One region of the Nonomuraea sp. WAC 01424 genome, then DNA from elsewhere that is predicted to be linked to it. Evidence: riboswitches for the same ligand, from Rfam matches in the RefSeq annotation. Region 1 holds a riboswitch; the other holds the start of a gene.
The links. Region 1 has a riboswitch for glycine ahead of gcvT (glycine cleavage system aminomethyltransferase GcvT). Riboswitches for the same ligand answer to the same signal wherever they lie in the genome.
Positions count from the first base shown of each region.

Region 2: linked by a shared signal. The riboswitch ahead of gcvP (aminomethyl-transferring glycine dehydrogenase) and the one ahead of gcvT (glycine cleavage system aminomethyltransferase GcvT) in region 1 are both predicted to bind glycine.

Region 1 is NZ_QHHZ01000002.1:165,893-175,502, forward strand. Features, by position in the region: gene DMB42_RS06075 (aldehyde dehydrogenase) at 1-565, shown strand, start outside; gene DMB42_RS06080 (3-oxoacyl-ACP reductase) at 556-1,335, shown strand; gene DMB42_RS06085 (gamma-glutamyl-gamma-aminobutyrate hydrolase family protein) at 1,332-2,021, shown strand; gene DMB42_RS06090 (M4 family metallopeptidase) at 2,244-4,538, shown strand; gene DMB42_RS06095 (M28 family peptidase) at 4,621-5,991, shown strand; glycine riboswitch at 6,194-6,291, shown strand; glycine riboswitch at 6,312-6,411, shown strand; gene gcvT (glycine cleavage system aminomethyltransferase GcvT) at 6,446-7,531, shown strand; gene gcvH (glycine cleavage system protein GcvH) at 7,528-7,917, shown strand; gene DMB42_RS06110 (L-serine ammonia-lyase) at 7,977-9,353, shown strand; gene DMB42_RS52985 (hypothetical protein) at 9,416-9,559, opposite strand.
Region 2 is NZ_QHHZ01000009.1:139,530-149,139, reverse strand. Features, by position in the region: gene DMB42_RS25060 (GNAT family N-acetyltransferase) at 1-75, shown strand, start outside; gene DMB42_RS25055 (aspartate-alanine antiporter) at 80-1,762, opposite strand; gene DMB42_RS25050 (CDP-alcohol phosphatidyltransferase family protein) at 1,896-2,477, shown strand; gene DMB42_RS25045 (mannose-1-phosphate guanyltransferase) at 2,481-4,985, shown strand; gene DMB42_RS25040 (FHA domain-containing protein) at 5,248-5,760, shown strand; gene DMB42_RS25035 (MerR family transcriptional regulator) at 5,825-6,478, shown strand; gene DMB42_RS25030 (bifunctional nuclease family protein) at 6,615-7,085, shown strand; gene DMB42_RS25025 (MerR family transcriptional regulator) at 7,233-7,853, shown strand; glycine riboswitch at 7,902-7,998, shown strand; gene gcvP (aminomethyl-transferring glycine dehydrogenase) at 8,165-9,610, shown strand, end outside.

The DNA of each region.
Region 1 (9,610 bases):
CTGCGCGCGCTCGCGCATCCTCGTCCAGGCCGAGGCGTACGACGAGTTCCTGGAACGCCTGTCGGCGGCGGTGCGCGGCGTCAAGGTCGGCGACCCGCTCGACGAGTCCACCGAGATGGGCCCGCTGATCAGCGCCGAGCACCTGGAACGCGTCCGGGGCTTCGTCGAGGGCACGCCCTTCCTCCAGGGCGACTGCCCCCAAGGCAAGGGCTACTGGTTCCCGCCGACCGTGCTCACCTCGAAGGTCACCGACCGCGCCTTCACCGAGGAGATCTTCGGTCCCGTCGTGTCGGTGGTCCCGTTCACCGACGAGGCGGAGGCCGTACGCATCGCCAACGACACCCCGTACGGGCTGAGCGGGTCCATCTGGACCCGCGACGTCGGGCGGGCGCTGCGCGTGGCCCGCGCGGTGGAGTCGGGCGCCCTGTCGGTGAACTCGCACTCCTCGGTGCGCTACTGGACCCCGTTCGGCGGCTTCAAGCAGTCCGGACTCGGCCGCGAGCTCGGCCCCGACGCCCTGACGGCCTTCACCGAGACCAAGAACGTCTTCATCTCATGGGAGTGAACACAGTGCAGCGTTTGCAGGACCGTGTGGCCGTCATCACCGGCGCGGGCAGCGGCATCGGGCTGGCCACGGCCCGCCGGTTCGCGCAGGAGGGCGCGAAGGTCGTCTGCGTGGACATCGACGAGGAGGCGGGCGGCAAGGCCGCCACCGAGGTCGGCGGCCTCTTCGTCAAGGCCGACGTGACCGTCGAGGACGACGTCGTCCGGATGTTCGCCACGGCCCACGAGACCTACGGCAGCGTGGACATCGCCTTCAACAACGCCGGCATCTCCCCGCCCGACGACGACTCGATCCTGGAGACCGGCATCGACGCCTGGCGCCGCGTCCAGGAAGTGAACCTGACCAGCGTCTACCTGTGCTGCAAGCACGCCATCCCGTACATGCGACGGCAGGGCAAGGGCTCGATCGTCAACACCGCCTCGTTCGTGGCGGTGATGGGGTCGGCCACGTCGCAGATCTCGTACACGGCCTCCAAGGGCGGGGTGCTGGCGATGTCGCGGGAGCTGGGCGTGCAGTTCGCCCGCGAGGGCATCCGGGTCAACGCGCTGTGCCCGGGGCCGGTGAACACGCCGCTGCTGCAGGAGTTGTTCGCCAAGGACCCCGAGCGGGCCCAGCGGCGTCTGGTGCACATCCCGGTGGGCCGCTTCGCCGAGGCGTCGGAGATCGCCGCCGCGGTGGCGTTCCTGGCCAGCGACGACGCCTCGTTCATCACGGGGGCGGAGTTCCTGGTGGACGGCGGCATCTCCGGCGCGTACGTGACGCCGCTGTGACCCGTCCGGTCATCGGGATCACGACGTACGTGGAGCCCGCCCGGTTCACCGTGTGGGACCTGCCCGTCGCGCTCCTGCCGTACATGTACGTCGAGAAGATCGTCCAGGCCGGCGGGCAGCCCGTGTTGCTGCCGCCGGCCGGCGATCCCGCCCTGGTCGTGGAGCGCCTCGACGGCCTCGTCCTGGCCGGCGGCGGCGACGTCGACCCGGCCAGGTACGCCCAGGCGCCGCACGAGCGCACCGGTTACGTCCGGGAGTTCCGGGACGCGGCCGAGTTCGCCCTCCTCGCGGCGGCCCTGGAGGCGGGGCTGCCGTTCCTGGGCGTGTGCCGCGGCCTCCAGGTGCTCAACGTCCTGCTCGGCGGCAGCCTGCACCAGCACCTGCCCGACGTGGTGGGACACACGGGCCACGCCCCCGAGCCCGGCGCGTTCGGCCACCTGCCGGTCACGCCCGTCCCCGGCAGCCGCCTGGCCAAGGCGCTCGGCACGGACGCGGTGACCGTCCCGCACTATCACCACCAGGCGATCGACCGGCTCGCTCCCGGGCTCGCGGTGACCGCCACGGCCGCCGACGGCACGATCGAGGCGGTGGAACTGGACGGCGGGGGGTTCGCGGCGGCGGTCCAGTGGCACCCGGAGGCGGGCGACGGGGTGGCGCTCTTCGAGGCGCTGACGGCGGCCTGCTGAGACCGTTACTGGAAAGCTTCTTTACCTTTTCTGCGCCCAAAAATCGCACGAAAGGCCAGTTCAGGCGGCCATACCACGGTGTTATAGGAAACTTGTTGGGTACCGGCTCCCGCCATCCCGGTGTCACCCTGTGTTCATCCCCAGCCGGCCGGGGCTCTTCCACTCCACACCCCCCTGAGGAGCCAGAGAGTGAACCCCAAACTCAGGTTGGGGGCTGCCGCAATGCTCGCGCTAGCCCTGACCACCAGCTCGCTGGTGGGCGCCACGAGCGCCACAGCCCAAGCGTCGCAGGTGGCCGATCCTCCCAGCCCCGACGACCGCAGGAACGCGATCGCGACCGCACACAGCGCGATCCTGGCCGACTCGGCGGCACTGCTGGCCTCCGAGCAGGACACGTTCACGCTGACGTCGACTGTCGGAGGCGTCCGCGGCCTGCAGTACCTGACCTACGCCCGTACGTACGCGGGCCTGCCCGTATACGGCGGTGACGTGGTCGTCGCCACGGACGCCTCCGGCGCGGTGGTCGACAACGTCGCCACCGGCCAGCGCACCAAGATCGGGATCAGCACCAAGGCGAAGGTGACCGCGGCCGCCGCGGGAGTGACGGCCAGGGCCAAGGTGGCCCGGGTCGAGACCGTCGCCACGCCGGTGCTGTCCGTCCACGCCGCCACGACCACGCCGCGGCTGGCCTGGGAGGTCCTGGTCACCGGCGCCACCGCGACCGGTCACGAGACCAAGCTCCACGTCTACGTGGACGCCCTCACCGGCAAGGTCATCGATTCCTGGGACGAGGTGCGCGACGGCACCGGCAACAGCTACTACGTCGGCACCGTCACCATCGACACCAGCCCCTCGTACACGATGCGCGACCCCCGCAGGAGCGGCGTCGCGTGCGGTGGCCAGAACGGCTCGCCGTACACGAAGACCACCGACACCTGGGGCAACGGCTCGGGCACGAACCTGGAGACCGCCTGCGTCGACGCGCTCTACGCCGCGCAGCGGGAATGGGACATGCTGAGCGCCTGGCTCGGCCGCAGCGGCATCAACGGCCAGGGCGGCGGTTACCCGGCCCGCGTCGGCCTGGCCGACGTCAATGCCTACTGGAACGGCCAGTACGGCTCCTTCGGCCACAACTCCGCCAACTCCCAGCAGCTCACGTCGATGGACGTCGTCGGCCACGAGTTCGGCCACGGCATCTTCCAGTTCACCAGCGGCGGCTCGGGCAGCGGCAACGAGGCCGGCGGCATGAACGAGTCCACCGGCGACATCTTCGGCGCGCTCACCGAGGCGTACGCCAACAACCCCAACGACCCGCCGGACTACCTGGTCGGCGAAGAGGTCAACCTCTCCGGGGCCGGGCCGATCCGCAACATGTACAACCCGGGGGCCCTGAGCCACCCCAACTGCTACAGCACCGCCATCCCGAACACCGAGGTGCACGCGGCGGCCGGCCCGCAGAACCACTGGTTCTACCTCGTGGCCGAGGGCACCAACCCCTCGGGCAAGCCCGCGAGCACCCGCTGCGACAACGGCGCCGCGATCACCGGCATCGGCATCCGCAAGGCCGGTGAGGTCTTCATGTCCGCGCTGAACTCGAAGACGCAGCCGTGGACGCACGCCAAGGCCAGGGTCGCGACCCTCCAGGCGGCCAAGACCCTGTACCCGGGCAGCTGCACCGAGTTCAACGTGGTCAAGAACGCCTGGGACGGCGTCAGCGTACGGGCCCAGTCCGGCGAGCCGACCTGCACCCAGGGCAGCAACGACTTCTCGGTCACCCTGAACCCCGCCTCCGGCAGCGTCACACCGGGCCAGAGCACCACGACCACGGTCAGCACCACCGTGACCGGCGGTTCGGCGCAGTCGATCACCCTGCGGACCGGCACCCTGCCGGCCGGCGTGACCGCCTCGTTCAGCCCGGCCACGATCACCGCGGGGCAGAGCTCCACGCTGACGATCAACACCTCGGCGAGCAGCCCGCAGGGCAGCAACCCGATCTCGATCACGGCCGACGGCGCCGACGTCGACCGGCAGGCCACCTACAACCTCCAGATCGGGCAGAGCTCGCCGAACGACTACGCGTTCGCCGTGACCCCGTCGTCGGCCTCGGTCCAGGCCGGTCAGTCGGCCAGCGCCACGGTCAACACGCAGGTCACCGCCGGCCAGGCGCAGAGCATCGCCCTGTCGGCGAGCAACGTGCCCTCGGGCGTGACGGTCAGCTTCAACCCGTCCACGATCACCGCCGGGCAGTCGTCCACGGTGACGTTCGCGACCACGAGCGGCGTGACGCCGAGCACGTACACGATCAGCCTGAACGCCGACGGGGCGAGCGCCGACCACTCGACCTCGTTCAGCCTGACGGTGGGCGGCGGCCAGGGCACCACGTGGCAGACCTACACGGCCTACACGGCCGGGCAGACCGTCACGTACCAGGGCACCAGCTACCGATGCCTGCAGTCTCACACGAGCCTGCCGGGCTGGGAGCCGCCCAACGTGCCCGCCCTCTGGCAGCCGGTCTGACCAGCACGACCTGGGCGGCCACGCCGGGGTGGCCGCCCAACCCCCTTGGAGCCCCCTTGAGGAGCCACAGAACGTGAACGCCATGCTCAGGCTGGGCGCCGCGGCCACCGCCGCGTTAGCCCTGACCCTCACCACGCCGGCCGGACCGGCCGGCGCAGCCGCCGACCCCGCGCCCGACATCCCCGTCTCGAACGTGACGGCGCATCTGAGCCAGTTGCAGTCCATCGCCACGAGCAACGGCGGCAACCGCGCCTCGGGCAGGCCGGGCTTCACCGCCTCGATCAACTACATCAAGGGCAAGCTCGACGCCGCCGGGTTCACCACCCGGGTGCAGAGCTTCAGCGGCGGCAGCAACCTGATCGCCGACTGGCCGGGCGGCCCGGCGAACCAGACCGTGATGCTCGGCGCCCACCTCGACAGCGTCGCGGCCGGCCCCGGCATCAACGACAACGGCTCCGGCTCGGCCGCGCTCCTGGAGAACGCCCTCACCCTCGCCGCCCGCAAGCCCACCCTCACCAAGCACGTACGGTTCGGCTGGTGGGGCGCCGAAGAAGCGGGCATGGTCGGTTCCAGGTACTACGTGCAGAACGGCGGCGCCGGCGGCGTCGAGGTGTACCTGAACTTCGACATGATCGCCTCGACCAACGCCGGCTACTTCGTCTACGACGACGACGCGACCCTTCAGCGGACCTTCAGCGACTACTTCGCCACCATCGGCCTTCAGACCGAGGGTGACAGGGAGGGCGACGGCCGCAGCGACCACGCCTCGTTCAAGAGCGCGGGCGTACGGGTCGGCGGCCTGGCCACGGGGGCCGGGGCGGTCAAGAGCTCGGCACAGGCCGCCAAGTGGGGCGGCACGGCCGGGGCCGCCTTCGACCGTTGTTATCACAGCGCGTGCGACAGCTACCCGGGCGCCATCAACACCACGGCGCTGGACCGGAACAGCGACGCCATCGCGTACGCCATATGGAAGCTCGCCGTGGGCGGCACGCCCGCGGAGAACGACTACTCGATCTCGGTGACCCCGTCCTCGGCGTCGGTCCAGGCCGGCCAGTCGGCTACCGCGGCGGTCAGTACCCAGGTCACGTCCGGCCAGGCGCAGAGCATCGCGCTCTCCGCCGGAAACGTGCCGAGCGGGGTCACCGTCTCCTTCAACCCGTCCACGATCCAGGCGGGGCAATCGTCCACCGTCACGGTCGCCACCACCAGCGGCGCCGCGGCGGGGACGTACACCATAGGGCTCAACGGCGACGGGGCGACGGCGGACCACTCCGCCTCCTTCACCCTGACCGTCGGAGGGGACGGCCAGGGCACCACCTGGACCGCCTACAAGGCCTACGCGGCCGGTGACGTCGTCACCTACCAGGGGTCCAGCTACCGCTGCCTCCAGGCGCACACCAGCCTGCCCGGCTGGGAACCGCCCAACGTGCCCGCCCTCTGGGGCCGGGCCTGATCTCACCGCGCGCCGGTCCCGACCGGCCCGCGTACTGGCTGCCGCGTGCGAGCTGACCTGCCATGACCGGCTCGCGCGCGGCCACCAACGCGGCCGCGGCCCCGCCTCTCCGGGGCCGCGGCCGCTTTTCGCTGCGTGCGGTGTACGGGATCGAAGCGCGACAACACCCCCATGTCGGCACTAGGCTGACGGACATCACCGGCGAAACCGTGCGGGAGAGCACCCTGACAGCCGGTCAGGGTCCCTGAAGGAGCAAGCCCTCCCCGCGAACCTCTCAAGGCAAAGGACCGCGCGGCAGCCCTGTAAGGCGTTCTTACGGGGAGGTGACCTCTGGAAAGCAGGCCCGAGCGGCCTCGCCGAAGGTGAAAGTCCGGCAAAACTCGGGCGAAGCTCTCAGGCATCCATGACAGAGGGGGAGGATGCTGGCATCCGATCCTGTCCTGAGGTGCGACAAATGTCCCGACCTACGCCGCTACGAGACGTCCACGAGGCCCTAGGCGCCACGCTGACCGACTTCGCCGGGTGGCTCATGCCGCTCCGGTACGGCAGCGAGTCGGCGGAGCACAAAGCCGTCCGCGAGGCGGCCGGGCTGTTCGACCTCTCGCACATGGGCGAGATCTTCCTGACCGGGCCGCAGGCCGCCGAGGCGCTGGACTACGCGCTGGTCGGCCACCTGTCGGCGCTCGCGCCCGGCCGCGCCAGGTACACGATGATCGTGGACGAGCGCGGTGGCGTGCTCGACGACCTCATCGTCTACCGGCTGGCCGACGAGGAGTTCATGGTGGTCGCCAACGCCTCGAACGCCGAAAAAGTCGCGGATGAGCTGAAAAATCGTACTAAGTCGTATGACACGGTGGTCGACGACCGCTCCCAGCAGTACGCCCTGATCGCGATCCAGGGCCCGCGGGCCCAGGAGATCCTTTCCACGCTCACCGACGCCGACCTCGCCGGCCTCAAGTACTACGCGGGCCTGCCCGGCGTGGTCGACGGCCGCCAGGCGCTCATCGCCCGCACCGGCTACACCGGCGAGGACGGCTTCGAGCTGTTCGTCGCCAACCAGGACGCCGTACCGCTCTGGCACGCCCTGGAAGCGGCGGGCGAGCCGTACGGGATCAAGGCCGCGGGCCTGTCCAGCCGCGACACCCTCAGGCTGGAGGCCGGCATGCCGCTCTACGGCAACGAGCTGAGCTCGGACCTGACCCCGTTCGACGCGGGGCTGGGCAGAGTGGTGAAATTCGACAAGCCCGGTGACTTCGTCGGCAGGGCGGCGCTGGAGGCGGTCAAGGACGACCCGCCCCGCCGCCGCCCGCGCCGCCTGGTCGCCAAGGGCCGCCGGGTGCCGCGCCACGGCTACCCGGTCACCCGAGACGGCGCCGTCGTCGGCGAGGTCACCAGCGGTGCGCCCTCCCAGACCCTGGGCAAGCCCATCGCGATGGCCTACGTCGACGCCGGAGCAGACGAAGGTCTGGCCGTGGACATCCGGGGCAGCCAAGAACCTATGGACCTGGTCGAGCTGCCCTTCTACAGGAGGAACAAGTGAGCAACATCCCTGACGACCTGAACTACACCAAGGAACACGAGTGGGTGTCGGGTGTGGACGACGGCATCACCGTGACCGTCGGCATCACGGCCTTCGCCGCCGAAGCCCTTGGGGACGTCGTCTTCGTGCAGCTCCCCGAGGTCGGTGCGACCGTCGAGGCGGGCGACTCGGTCGGCGAGGTCGAGTCCACCAAGTCGGTGAGCGAGATCTACTCGCCGGTCGGCGGCGAGATCGTCGAGGTGAACCAGGCCATCGTGGACGACCCGTCGCTGGCCAACAGCGAGCCCTACGGCGACGGCTGGATGTTCCGCGTCCGCATGGAGGGCGACCCGGAGGACCTGCTGTCCGCCGAGGAGTACGCCGCACTCACCTCAGGCGAGTCCTGACCCAACCGCCGGGGCCCGGGTCGGGCCCCGGCACATCCTGAACTGAAGGGCGCCCATCAATGGCGATCAGCGTCTTCGACCTCTTCAAGATCGGCATCGGACCGTCCAGCTCCCACACCGGCGGCCCGATGGCCGCCGCGCACAAGTTCGCCCGCGGTCTGCACGACGACGGCCTGCTCCCCCGTGCGGCCCGGGTCGAAGTCATCCTGTACGGCTCGCTCGGCCTGACCGGCAAGGGCCACGGCAGCGACAAGGCGGTCCTGCTCGGCCTGTCCGGTGAGAAGCCCGAGCTGGTCGACGTCGACTCCATCGACGCCCGCCTGGCCGAGATGCGCGCCTCGGGCACGGTCAAGCTGTTCGGCAGCCACGAGATCCCGTTCGTCGTCGGCCAGGACCTCGTCTTCGAACGCAAGATCTCCCTGCCCGAGCACCCCAACGGCATGCGTTTCACCGCCTACGACGAGCAGGGCGACACCCTGCGCGAGAAGGTCTACTTCTCGGTCGGCGGCGGCTTCGTCGTGGACGAGAAGGCCACCGGCGCCGACCGCATCAAGCCCGACGACACCGTCCTGCCCTACCCGTTCGCCTCGGGCGAGGAGCTGCTCAAGCACTGCTCGAACACCGGCCTGTCGATCTCCGCCCTCATGCTGGAGAACGAGAAGGCGTTCGGCCGTACCGAGGAGGAGATCCGCTCCGGCATCCTCAACCTCTGGCGCGTGATGTCCGACTGCGTACGGCGCGGCATCACCAAGGAGGGCGTGCTGCCCGGCGGCCTGAAGGTCAAGCGCCGGGCCAACCAGCTCCACCGGCGCCTCCAGGCCGAGTCGGCCGAGAAGGACCCGCTCCAGGCGATGGACTGGGTGGCGCTGTTCGCCCTGGCCGTCAACGAGGAGAACGCCGCGGGCGGCCGCATCGTCACCGCCCCCACCAACGGCGCCGCCGGCATCATCCCGGCCGTGCTGACGTACTACACCAAGTTCGTCCCGCACGCCGACGACGAGGGCGTGGTGCGCTTCCTCCTCACGGCCGCCGCGATCGGCGTGCTGTTCAAGGAGAACGCCTCCATCTCCGGCGCCGAGGTCGGCTGCCAGGGCGAGGTGGGCTCGGCCTGCTCGATGGCCTCGGCCGGCCTCACCGAGGTCATGGGCGGCACCCCCGAGCAGGTGGAGAACGCCGCCGAGATCGGCATCGAGCACAACCTCGGGCTGACCTGCGACCCGATCGGCGGCCTGGTGCAGATCCCGTGCATCGAGCGCAACGCCGTGGCCTCCAACAAGGCCATCACGGCCGCCAGGATCGCCCTGCGCGGCGACGGCCGCCACTACGTGGCCCTGGACAAGGCCATCAAGACCATGCGCGACACCGGCCGCGACATGCTGGACAAGTACAAGGAGACCTCGCGGGGCGGCCTGGCCGTCAACGTGATCGAGTGCTGAACCACGAGGACCCCTCCTTCACGGGAGGGGTCCTCGCGGCCCTGGGTCTTCGCGGCCGGGTCTCAGTGCCGGCAGATGATCGTGGTGAAGTGACTGTTCACGCAGATCAGGCCGAACTCGGGATTCAGCGCCTGCAGCAGCAGGCCGGCCAGGTGGTCCCCGACGCAGTGGGTCTGGCCGTCGTCCCCCGTCCGGCACGGGAACAACGGGACGCCGCCGTCCGGCGCCGCCTGGGCGGCGGGCGTGGCGAGGGCGAT
Region 2 (9,610 bases), on a different contig from region 1:
GACTGGCCGCGCGAGTTCTACGCCCGCCTCGGCTTCGTCCCCCTGGGCCGCACCCACGCCTTCCTGCGCACCTGACCCCTCACCCCACCCAGCGGGCCAGCGCCACCGCGGCGGGCCCCAGCAGGGCCAGCACGGCCCCCGACAGCGCGTGCACCACCGTGTACGCCAGCAGCGGCGTCCCGTTCCCCGACATCCGGCGCACCGCGCCCAGGATCGCGGTCAGGCCGTGCTGGCCGGTCACCGCGCCCAGCACCAGCGGCGGCGGCAACATCATCAGCTTGGCCGCCATCGCCAGCGAGATCACCACGGGCATGGCGGCCGCCGCGACGGCGCCCAGCGCCACCTGCCAGCCGTGCCGCCCCACCAGTTCCACGGCCGCCGGTCCCGCCGACAACCCGAGCGCCGCCACGAACACGCCCAGCGCCAGCTCGCCCACCACCCGCGCCGCACCCGCGTCGTACTGCCCGAAGCGGGCCCGGCCCGCCCGTACGCGCCCGAACACCAGCCCCGCCAGCAGGCAGCCCACCGACACCGTGAGCCCGCCCGCCAGCCCCGCCACCAGTCCCGCCACGAGCCCGGCGGACAGATAGACGACGTCGGCCCGCCTCCCCGCGTCCGCCCGCGCCCCGAGCCAGGCCGCGGCCCGGTCCACGTCCCGCTTGATGCCGGTCACCCGCACCACGTCCCCGGCGTGCAGCGGCGTCCCCGGCCGGACCGGCAACCGGCACCCCACCCGGGTCACCTCGCACACGTGCAGGTCCTGCACGCCCTGGCCGGACAACCCCGCGCGCAGGGCCCGCACGGTCGCCGGGGGCCGGCCCGCGAGCATCACGTCGGCCACCTCCAGGTCCAGGTCCAGCTCCCGCCCGCCGGGCACCTCGGGCCCGATGACGGCGCACGCGTTCACCACGTCCTGGCGTACGCCGACGACCACGGCCTCGTCGTCCCGTTCCAGCAGCGTGTCCGGGCCGAACGCGATCGGGCGGCCGTTCCTGCGCAGCCGTTCCACCGAGACGCGGGTGCCCATCGCGATCTCGGCCTGCGCGACCGTCCTGCCCTCACCGGTGGTGACCTGGTGGGCCCGGCCCAGCACCGCCGGGGGCGGCGTCTCCTCCTCGCCGTCCAGCCGCCGCCACAGCGCCGCGGCCGCCTCCGCCGGGTCGAACCGCAGCACCGCGGGCGCGGCCCTGCTCGTCAGCAGCGCGATCGTGACCAGGGCGAAGAGGTACGACAGGACGTACGCGGGCCCGAGCGCGCCCTGCGCCGACCCGATCCCGGCCGCCTGCAACGCGTCGGCCGACGTGCCCAGCGCCACCGGTCCCGCCGCCGCCCCCGCCACCAGGCCCGCCGTGGTCGCCGGGTCGAGGCCGAGCACGTCCGCGACGAGCGCCGCGACCGCCAGCGCCCGCACGACCTCGATGACCGTGAACCAGACGTAGCGCAGATTCGGTCCGGCGAAGGCCGCGAAGAAGGCGGGCCCGAGGGTGTAGCCGAAGGTGAAGGCGAACACCGCGAAGGCGATCACGCGTACCTGGGGGTGGACCGTGACGCCCCCGGCCAGCAAGCCGACGGCGAGCGCCGCGGCGAGGGTGCCCGCCACCCCGCCGACCGCGACCCCGCGGAACCTGATCCTGCCCAGGGCGAACCCGAGGGCCAGGCAGAGGAACAGCGCGACCTCCGGCGCGTCCCGCAGCACGTCGGACTCCCAGGGCCACATCCGATCCCCCCATGCCCAGGCCGGCACCGCAGGGGGATCGATCACCCAGCCCCTTCCCGGCCCGCGGGGCGGCGAAACTCCCGCTCACCGAGGCCGCGGCGGGCGCCCGTGGGGGCCCGTGGGGGTTCGTCAGCGGTGGGGGCGACTGTGCCGGAGTTCCACGCAGTAGGGTCTCTGCGTGAGCGAAACTTCCGCCGAGGACCGGATCTGGACGGTTCCCAACCTGCTGAGCTTCCTGCGCCTGCTGGGTGTGCCCGTGTTCCTCTGGCTGGTGCTCGGTCCCCGGGCGGACGGCTGGGCCATCGCCATCCTGATCGTGGCCGGGTTCACCGACTGGCTCGACGGCAAGATCGCTCGCGCGTTCAACCAGACCAGCAAGCTCGGCCGGGTCATCGATCCGGCGGCCGACAAGCTGTACGTGTTCGCCACCATCCTGGCGCTGCTCCTGCGGGAGGTCATCCCGTGGTGGCTGGTGGCCGTCATCGTGGCGCGGGAGATCTTCGTCGCCTGTTCTTTCCCCGTACTTCGCAAACACGGATATAAGGCACTTCAAGTGCATTTCCTGGGCAAGGCCGCCATGTTCAATCTCATGTACGCCTTCCCTCTCCTCTTCCTGGCCTCCCACACCGGGTGGTATGCCGATATAGCGCGAATTGTCGGGTGGGCCTTCGCGCTCTGGGGAACCGGCCTGTATTGGTGGGCGGGGATCCTCTACGTGGTGCAGGTCCGCCAACTGGTAACCGCGACCTCGAAGGAGTGATCGGTGAAGGCGGTCGTCATGGCGGGCGGGGAGGGGACTCGGCTGCGTCCGATGACCGCCAACCAGCCCAAGCCTCTGCTTCCCGTGGTCAACCGCCCGATCATGGAGCACGTGCTCCGCCTGCTCAAACGCCACGGCATCACCGACACGGTCGTCACCCTGCAGTTCCTCGCCGCCCTCGTGCGCAACTACTTCGGCGACGGCGACGAGCTGGGCATGAACCTCCAGTACGCCACCGAGGACCTTCCCCTCGGCACCGCCGGCAGCGTCAAGAACGCCGCCGCCCGCCTGCGCGACGACCGCTTCGTGGTCATCTCCGGCGACGCCCTCACCGATATCGACTTATCCGACATGATCCGGTTCCATCGCGAAAATTCGGCTCTTGTCACCATCGGTCTGAAACGCGTCCCCAACCCGCTCGAATTCGGGATCATCATCCTCGGCGAGGGCGGCCGCGTTCAGCGCTTCCTGGAGAAGCCCACCTGGGGCCAGGTCTTCTCCGACACCGTCAACACCGGCATCTACGTCATGGAGCCCGAGGTGCTCGACGCCGTGGCCGCCGGCGAACCGGTCGACTGGTCGTCAGACGTCTTCCCCGCCCTCCTGGAACGCGGCGCCCCCATCTACGGCTACGTCGCCGGCGGCTACTGGGAGGACGTCGGCACCCACGCCAGCTACCTCAAGGCCCACGCCGACGCGCTGTCGGGCCGGGTCGCGCTCGACATCGGCGGCTTCGAGCTCTCCCCGGGCGTGTGGGTGGCCGACTCGGCCACGGTCGACCCCGACGCCGTACTCAAGGGCCCGCTGCTGATCGGCGACTACGCCAAGGTGGAGGCGGGCGCCGAACTACGCGAGTACACCGTGCTCGGCAACAACGCGGTCGTGCGCGAGGGCGCCTTCCTGCACCGCGCGATCGTCCACGACAACGTCTACCTCGGCCCCGGCGCCCACCTGCGCGGCTGCGTGATCGGCAAGAGCACCGACGTCATGGCCGGCGCCCGCGTCGAGGAGGACGCCGTCATCGGCGACGAATGCGTCATCGAGGCCGAGGCGTACGTCTCCAGCGGCGTCAGGGTCTACCCGTTCAAGACCGTCGAGGCCGGCGCGGTCGTCAACACCAGCGTCATCTGGGAGTCGCGCGGCCAGCGCAACCTGTTCGGCCCCCGGGGCGTCAGCGGCCTGGTCAACGTCGAGATCACCGCAGAGCTGTGCGTCCGCCTGGCCGGCGCGTACGCCACCACCCTGCGCAAGGGCGCCTACGTGGTCACCTCCCGCGACTGCTCCCTGGCCGCCAGGGCGCTCAAGCGGGCCGTGATCGGCGCGCTGACCGCCGCCGCGATCAACGTCCTGGACCTGGAGGCCGCGCCGCTGCCCGTGGCCCGCTTCCACACCGCCCGCGAGTCGGCCGCCGGCGGCATCGCGCTGCGCACCACGCCCGGCGACCCGCAGAGCGTCGACATCGTCATCATGGACGACCGCGGCGCCGACCTGCCCCCGGCCGCCCAGCGCAAGCTGGAGCGGGTCTTCTCCCGCCAGGAGTACCGGCGGGCCTTCCCCGGCGAGATCGCCGAGCTGCACTACCCGGCCAGGGCCGTCGAGGGCTACACCCACGAGCTGATGCGCACCATCGGCGTGACCGGCGTCAAGGACATGAAGGTCGTGGTCGACTGCGCCGGCGGCACCTCCTCCCTGGTGATGCCCACGCTGCTCAGCCGCGCCGGCGTCGAGGTGCTGACCGTCAACGCCCGGCTGAACGACGTCTCGCCCACCGAGACGCGCGCCGAGCGCCGCCGCGACCTGCAACGCCTGTCGGAGCTGGTCAGCTCCTCGCGGGCGGCGTTCGGCGTACGCTTCGACCCGGTCGGCGAACGCATCGCGCTGGTGAACGAGACCGGCCGGCTCATCAGCGAGGAACGTGCCCTGCTCGTCGTGCTCGACCTGGTGGCGGCCGAGCGCAGGGCCGGCCGGGTGGCCCTGCCGGTCACCACCACCCGGGTCGCCGAGCAGGTCTGCCGCTTCCACGGCGTCCAGGTGGAGTGGACCTCCACCTCGCTCGACGCCCTCACCTCCGCCGTCGCCGGCCCCGACATGATCTTCGCGGCCGACGGGCGCGGCGGGTTCGTCGTGCCCGAGTTCAGCCCGGCCATCGACGGCCTGGCCGCGTTCATGCGGCTGCTCGGCCTGGTGGCCCGCACCCGGCTGACGCTCAGCCAGATCGACGCGAGGATCCCCGAGGTCAAGCTGCTCAGGCGCAGCGTCCCCACCCAGTGGGCGGCCAAGGGCGCGGTCATGCGCTCGGTCATCGAGGCGGCCGAGGCCGAGCCGGGCGGCTGGCGCGTCGACACCACCGACGGCGTGCGGGTGGCCCGCGACGACGGGTCGTGGGTGCTGGTGCTGCCCGCCGCCGCCGAACCGGTGACCGAACTGTGGGCCGAGGCCCCCGACATGGACGGCGCGCAGGCTCTGCTCGAACGCTGGGCCCGCATCGTCGAGCGAGCAGCGATCTGATCACGTAGAGTAGCGGAAAATCCGTTGCCCGCGATGTGCGCGCGGAGTGCCGCAAGATCGTAATGTAGAAACGCGCGGCGGCATGGACCACGGGGCGGGAGCGACGGTAACTTTGTCAGCGTCCGAACCACCAGTCCAGTGCCCCGCCTTGACCTTTGCCGCTGATCAGCGTAAGTTGCGGCATTCGCAAACTTGAAGAGCGAAGGCAGGCGCGCCCCGAGCACCGTCGCCGCGTCTTCGCGGTAGGAGGCCGAGCCGATCGATGCCGAGCGTCTACTGCACGCAGTGCGGGCACGCCAACCCCGAGGATGCCCGTTTCTGTTCCCGCTGTGGGTCACCGTTGACCAGACCCGAGGTCTCCGGGGACACCACGTCGACGATCTCGGTCGCGGGAATCGAGGCGTACGAGGCTGAGACAGGCGACATGCTCCTGGCCGAACGGGCGCTGGTCGAACAGCTCCCGCCCGGCACGGCGTTGCTCTCGGTGACCAGGGGGCCCAACCAGGGGAGCCGGTTCCGGCTCGACAAGGACCTCACCACGACCGGGCGCCACCCGGAGAGCGACATCTTCCTCGACGACATCACCGTCTCCCGCCGCCACGTCGAGTTCTACCGCCATCGCGGCGGCCAGTTCTCCGTGCGCGACGTCGGCAGCCTCAACGGCACCTACGTCAACCGGGAGCGCATCGAGGAGGTCCCCTTGCACTCCGGAGACGAGGTGCAGATCGGCAAGTTCCGCCTCGTCTTCCTGATGAGGGTCAACGCCGGCGCATGAGTGAGCGGAGCGGGCGACCCGTGCACACGGCATCCCTGTCACTCGTGCCATCGGAGGCGGTGGCATGAGTTCCCAGGCGGCACGCTCGCACATGAGCATCGGGGAGGTGCTCGCCCTGCTGCAGGGCGAGTTCCCCGACGTCACCGTCTCCAAGATCCGTTTCTTGGAGGGCGAGGGGCTGATCGAGCCGGAGCGCAGCCCCTCCGGCTACCGCAAGTTCACCCACCTGCACGTCGAGCAACTGCGCTTCATCCTGACCGAGCAGCGTGACCACTACCTGCCGCTGCGGGTGATCAAGGACAGGATGGCCGAGAGCTTCGGCCTCCCGCGCGCGGTGCAGCAGGCGCAGGAGATCCGGTTCAGCCGGGCCGAGCCGCTGGAGGCCGCCGGCATCGACGAGGAGACCCTCGCCGAGCTGGAGGACTACGGCCTGCTGGCCCCCGTGGCCAGGCGCTACGACGAGGAGGCGCTCAAGGTCGCGCGCAGCGTCGGCGCCCTGCGCCGCTTCGGCCTGCACGCCCGCCACCTGCGCGCGGTCAAGGCCGCGGCCGAGCGTGAGTGCGGGCTGGTCGAGCAGGCCGTCGCGCCCATCCTCAAGCGGCGTGCCCCCGGCGCCATCGGCGAGGCCGACGAGGCTGCGAGGGAGTTGTCGACGCTCCTGCTCGACCTGCACGCCTCGCTCGTACGCATCGGCGTGAGGTCTGTGCTCGGCCGCTGAGGGCAGCACAGAGCTGGAAGGCCGGGGCACATTCCAGGCCTGACGGGTGTTACGTTGAAATGCACAAGCGTGTCAGCAGAAGCGACCCAGTCAACAGCTGTGCCGGGCGACCGGCCGGCCGAATACGGAGCAGCCCGTGTTGCAGATGGAGGTCGTGGGCGTTCGAGTAGAAATGCCCACAAATCAGCCGATCGTCTTGCTCAAGGAGGCACACGGGGAACGGTTCCTTCCGATCTGGATCGGCATGACGGAGGCGACCGCCATCGCCCTGGCCCAGGCCCGGCCGCCGCCGCCCAGGCCGCTCACCCACGACCTGTTCAGGGACGTGCTGAGCGCGCTCGGTGTCGGGCTGCGCGCGGTCAACATCGTGGCTCTGCGTGACGGCATCTTCTTCGCCGACCTGGTGTTCTCCAACGGTGTGGAGGTCAGCGCCAGGCCGTCCGACTCGATTGCCCTCGCCCTGCGCACCGGCGCCCGCATCTTCGCCAGCGAAGAGGTGGTCCAGGAGGCCGGTGTGATCATTCCTGACGACCAGGAGGACGAGGTGGAGAAGTTCAGGGAGTTCCTTGACACGATCACTCCCGAGGACTTCGGCAGGGCGGGGTAGGTATTTCAGTGCATTTACGCTTCACGACGCGCCGAGCCGGATCGTTGACTGGGCATGGTCACGGTCCTACGGTGCAAGTGAAACCCGTGGTCGCCCTTTACGAACCCCCAGATCAGGCCGCGGGATGAGAGAAAGCCGGAGGTCCGCGTGGCGGTCAGCAGCGGCGAGGGAAAGACGGCCGGCCAGGAAGATCCGGTGCGGCGTGAGAGCGCGCGGCAGCGTGCCGGAGAGCAGGGCCTGCTCTTCGACGAGCAGCCCGCGAAGCTGCCGGACGACATCGGATATCGCGGGCCGACGGCCTGCTCGGCGGCCGGCATCACCTACAGGCAGCTCGACTACTGGGCGCGCACTGGCCTGGTGGAGCCCACGATAAGAGCCGCGCACGGCTCGGGCTCGCAGCGGCTCTACAGCTTCCGCGACATCCTGGTGCTCAAGGTCGTCAAGCGGCTGCTCGACACCGGCGTGTCACTGCAGCAGATCCGCACCGCCGTGCAGCACCTGCGTGACCGCGGGGTCGCCGACCTCGCGCAGATCACGCTCATGAGCGACGGAGTCAGCGTCTACGAGTGCACCTCGGCCGACGAGGTGATAGACCTCCTCCAGGGCGGGCAGGGTGTGTTCGGCATCGCGCTCGGCCGGGTCTGGCGCGAGGTCGAGGGCTCCCTCGCGGAGCTGCCGGGGGAACGGGCGGCGGTCGAGGACAGCGTCCCGGCCGACCATCCCGCTGACGAGCTCGCCAAGCGGCGTCGCGCACGCCGCACGGGGTGAGCTGAACCGCTGAACACACCGTAGTAATCTAGGACAGAGTAAGGCTGACGACCCCGTGCGGGAGAGTCCCTGGGCCTCGGTCCTGGGGCGCCGAAGGAGCAACCCTCCCCGGAATCTCTCAGGCATCCCGTACCGCTCGGGCGAGGCAACTCTGGAAAGCAGGTGCGCCCGCCAGGCGCACCTCACCGACGGTGCAAGCCCCACGGTGGGGTGAAGCTCTCAGGTCGCGATGACGTCGCGATGACAGAGGGGGAGATCCGGCACTCGCCCGCGCCCTGGCGCCGGTCTCCAAGCCTCAGGAGGCAACCTCCATGACCGACCTGTCCGCTCCGCCGTTCTCGTCCAGGCATATCGGGCCCTCCGAGTCCGAGCAGCAGCGCATGCTCGAGGCCGTGGGTTTCGAGTCCGTCGGCGATCTGGTGGCCGTGGCCGTCCCCGAGGCCATCAGGGCCAAGGACCGGCTGCAGCTCCCGCCGGCCGCGAGTGAGACCGAGGCCATCGCCGAGCTGCGCGAGCTGGCCTCCCGCAACCGGGTGCTGACCTCGATGATCGGACTGGGCTACTACGACACCGTCACGCCCGCCGTCATCCGGCGCAACCTGCTGGAGAACCCGGGCTGGTACACCGCCTACACGCCGTACCAGCCGGAGATCTCGCAGGGCCGCCTGGAGGCGTTGCTGAACTTCCAGACGGTCGTCTCCGACCTGACCGGCCTCGACGTGGCCGGCGCCTCGCTGCTGGACGAGGCCACCGCCGCGGCCGAGGCCATGACGCTGGCCCGCCGCGCCGGCAGGTCCAAGAGCGACGTGTTCGTCGTCGACGCCGACACGCTGCCCCAGACCAAGGCCGTACTGGCCACCCGCGCCGAGCCGCTCGGCATCACGCTGGTCGAGCACGACCTCGACGGCGAGCTGCCCGACTGCTTCGGCGTGCTCGTGCAGTACCCGGGCGCCTCGGGCCGCCTGCGCGACTTCCGCGGCGTGGCCGCCAGGGCGCACGAGGCGGGCGCGCTCGTCGTGGCCGCCGCCGACCTGCTGGCCCTCACGCTCGTGGCCGCCCCGGGCGAGCTGGGCGCCGACATCGCCATCGGCTCCTCCCAGCGCTTCGGCGTCTCCTTCGGCTTCGGCGGCCCGCACGCGGCCTACATGTCCGTACGTGAGGGCCTGCAGCGGCAGATGCCCGGCCGCCTGGTCGGCGTGTCGGTCGACGTGGACGGCGACCCCGCCTACCGGCTGGCCCTGCAGACCCGCGAGCAGCACATCCGCCGCGAGAAGGCCACCAGCAACATCTGCACCGCCCAGGTCCTGCTGGCCGTGATCGCCGGCATGTACGCCGTCTACCACGGCCCCGAGGGCCTGCGCCGCATCGCGCTGCGGGTGCACCGGCACGCCGTCGCGCTGGCCGCCGGGCTGCGCGAGGCCGGGCTGGAGGTCGTGCACGGCGAGTTCTTCGACACCGTGCTCGTCCGCGTGCCCGGCCGGGCCGCCGACGTGGTGGCCGCCGCCGCCGAGCGGGGCGTCAACCTGTGGCAGGCCGGCGACGACCACGTCTCGATCGCCTGCGACGAGAAGACCGGCGCCGCCGAGCTGGCCAAGGTATGGGCCGCCTTCGGCGTCGAGCGCGAGGCGGTGGAGCTGTCGGCCGACGCGCTGCCGGACGGGCTGCTGCGCGAGTCGGACTACCTGACCCACCCGGTCTTCCACAGTCACCGCTCCGAGACCGCGATGCTGCGCTACCTGCGCCGCCTCCAGGACAAG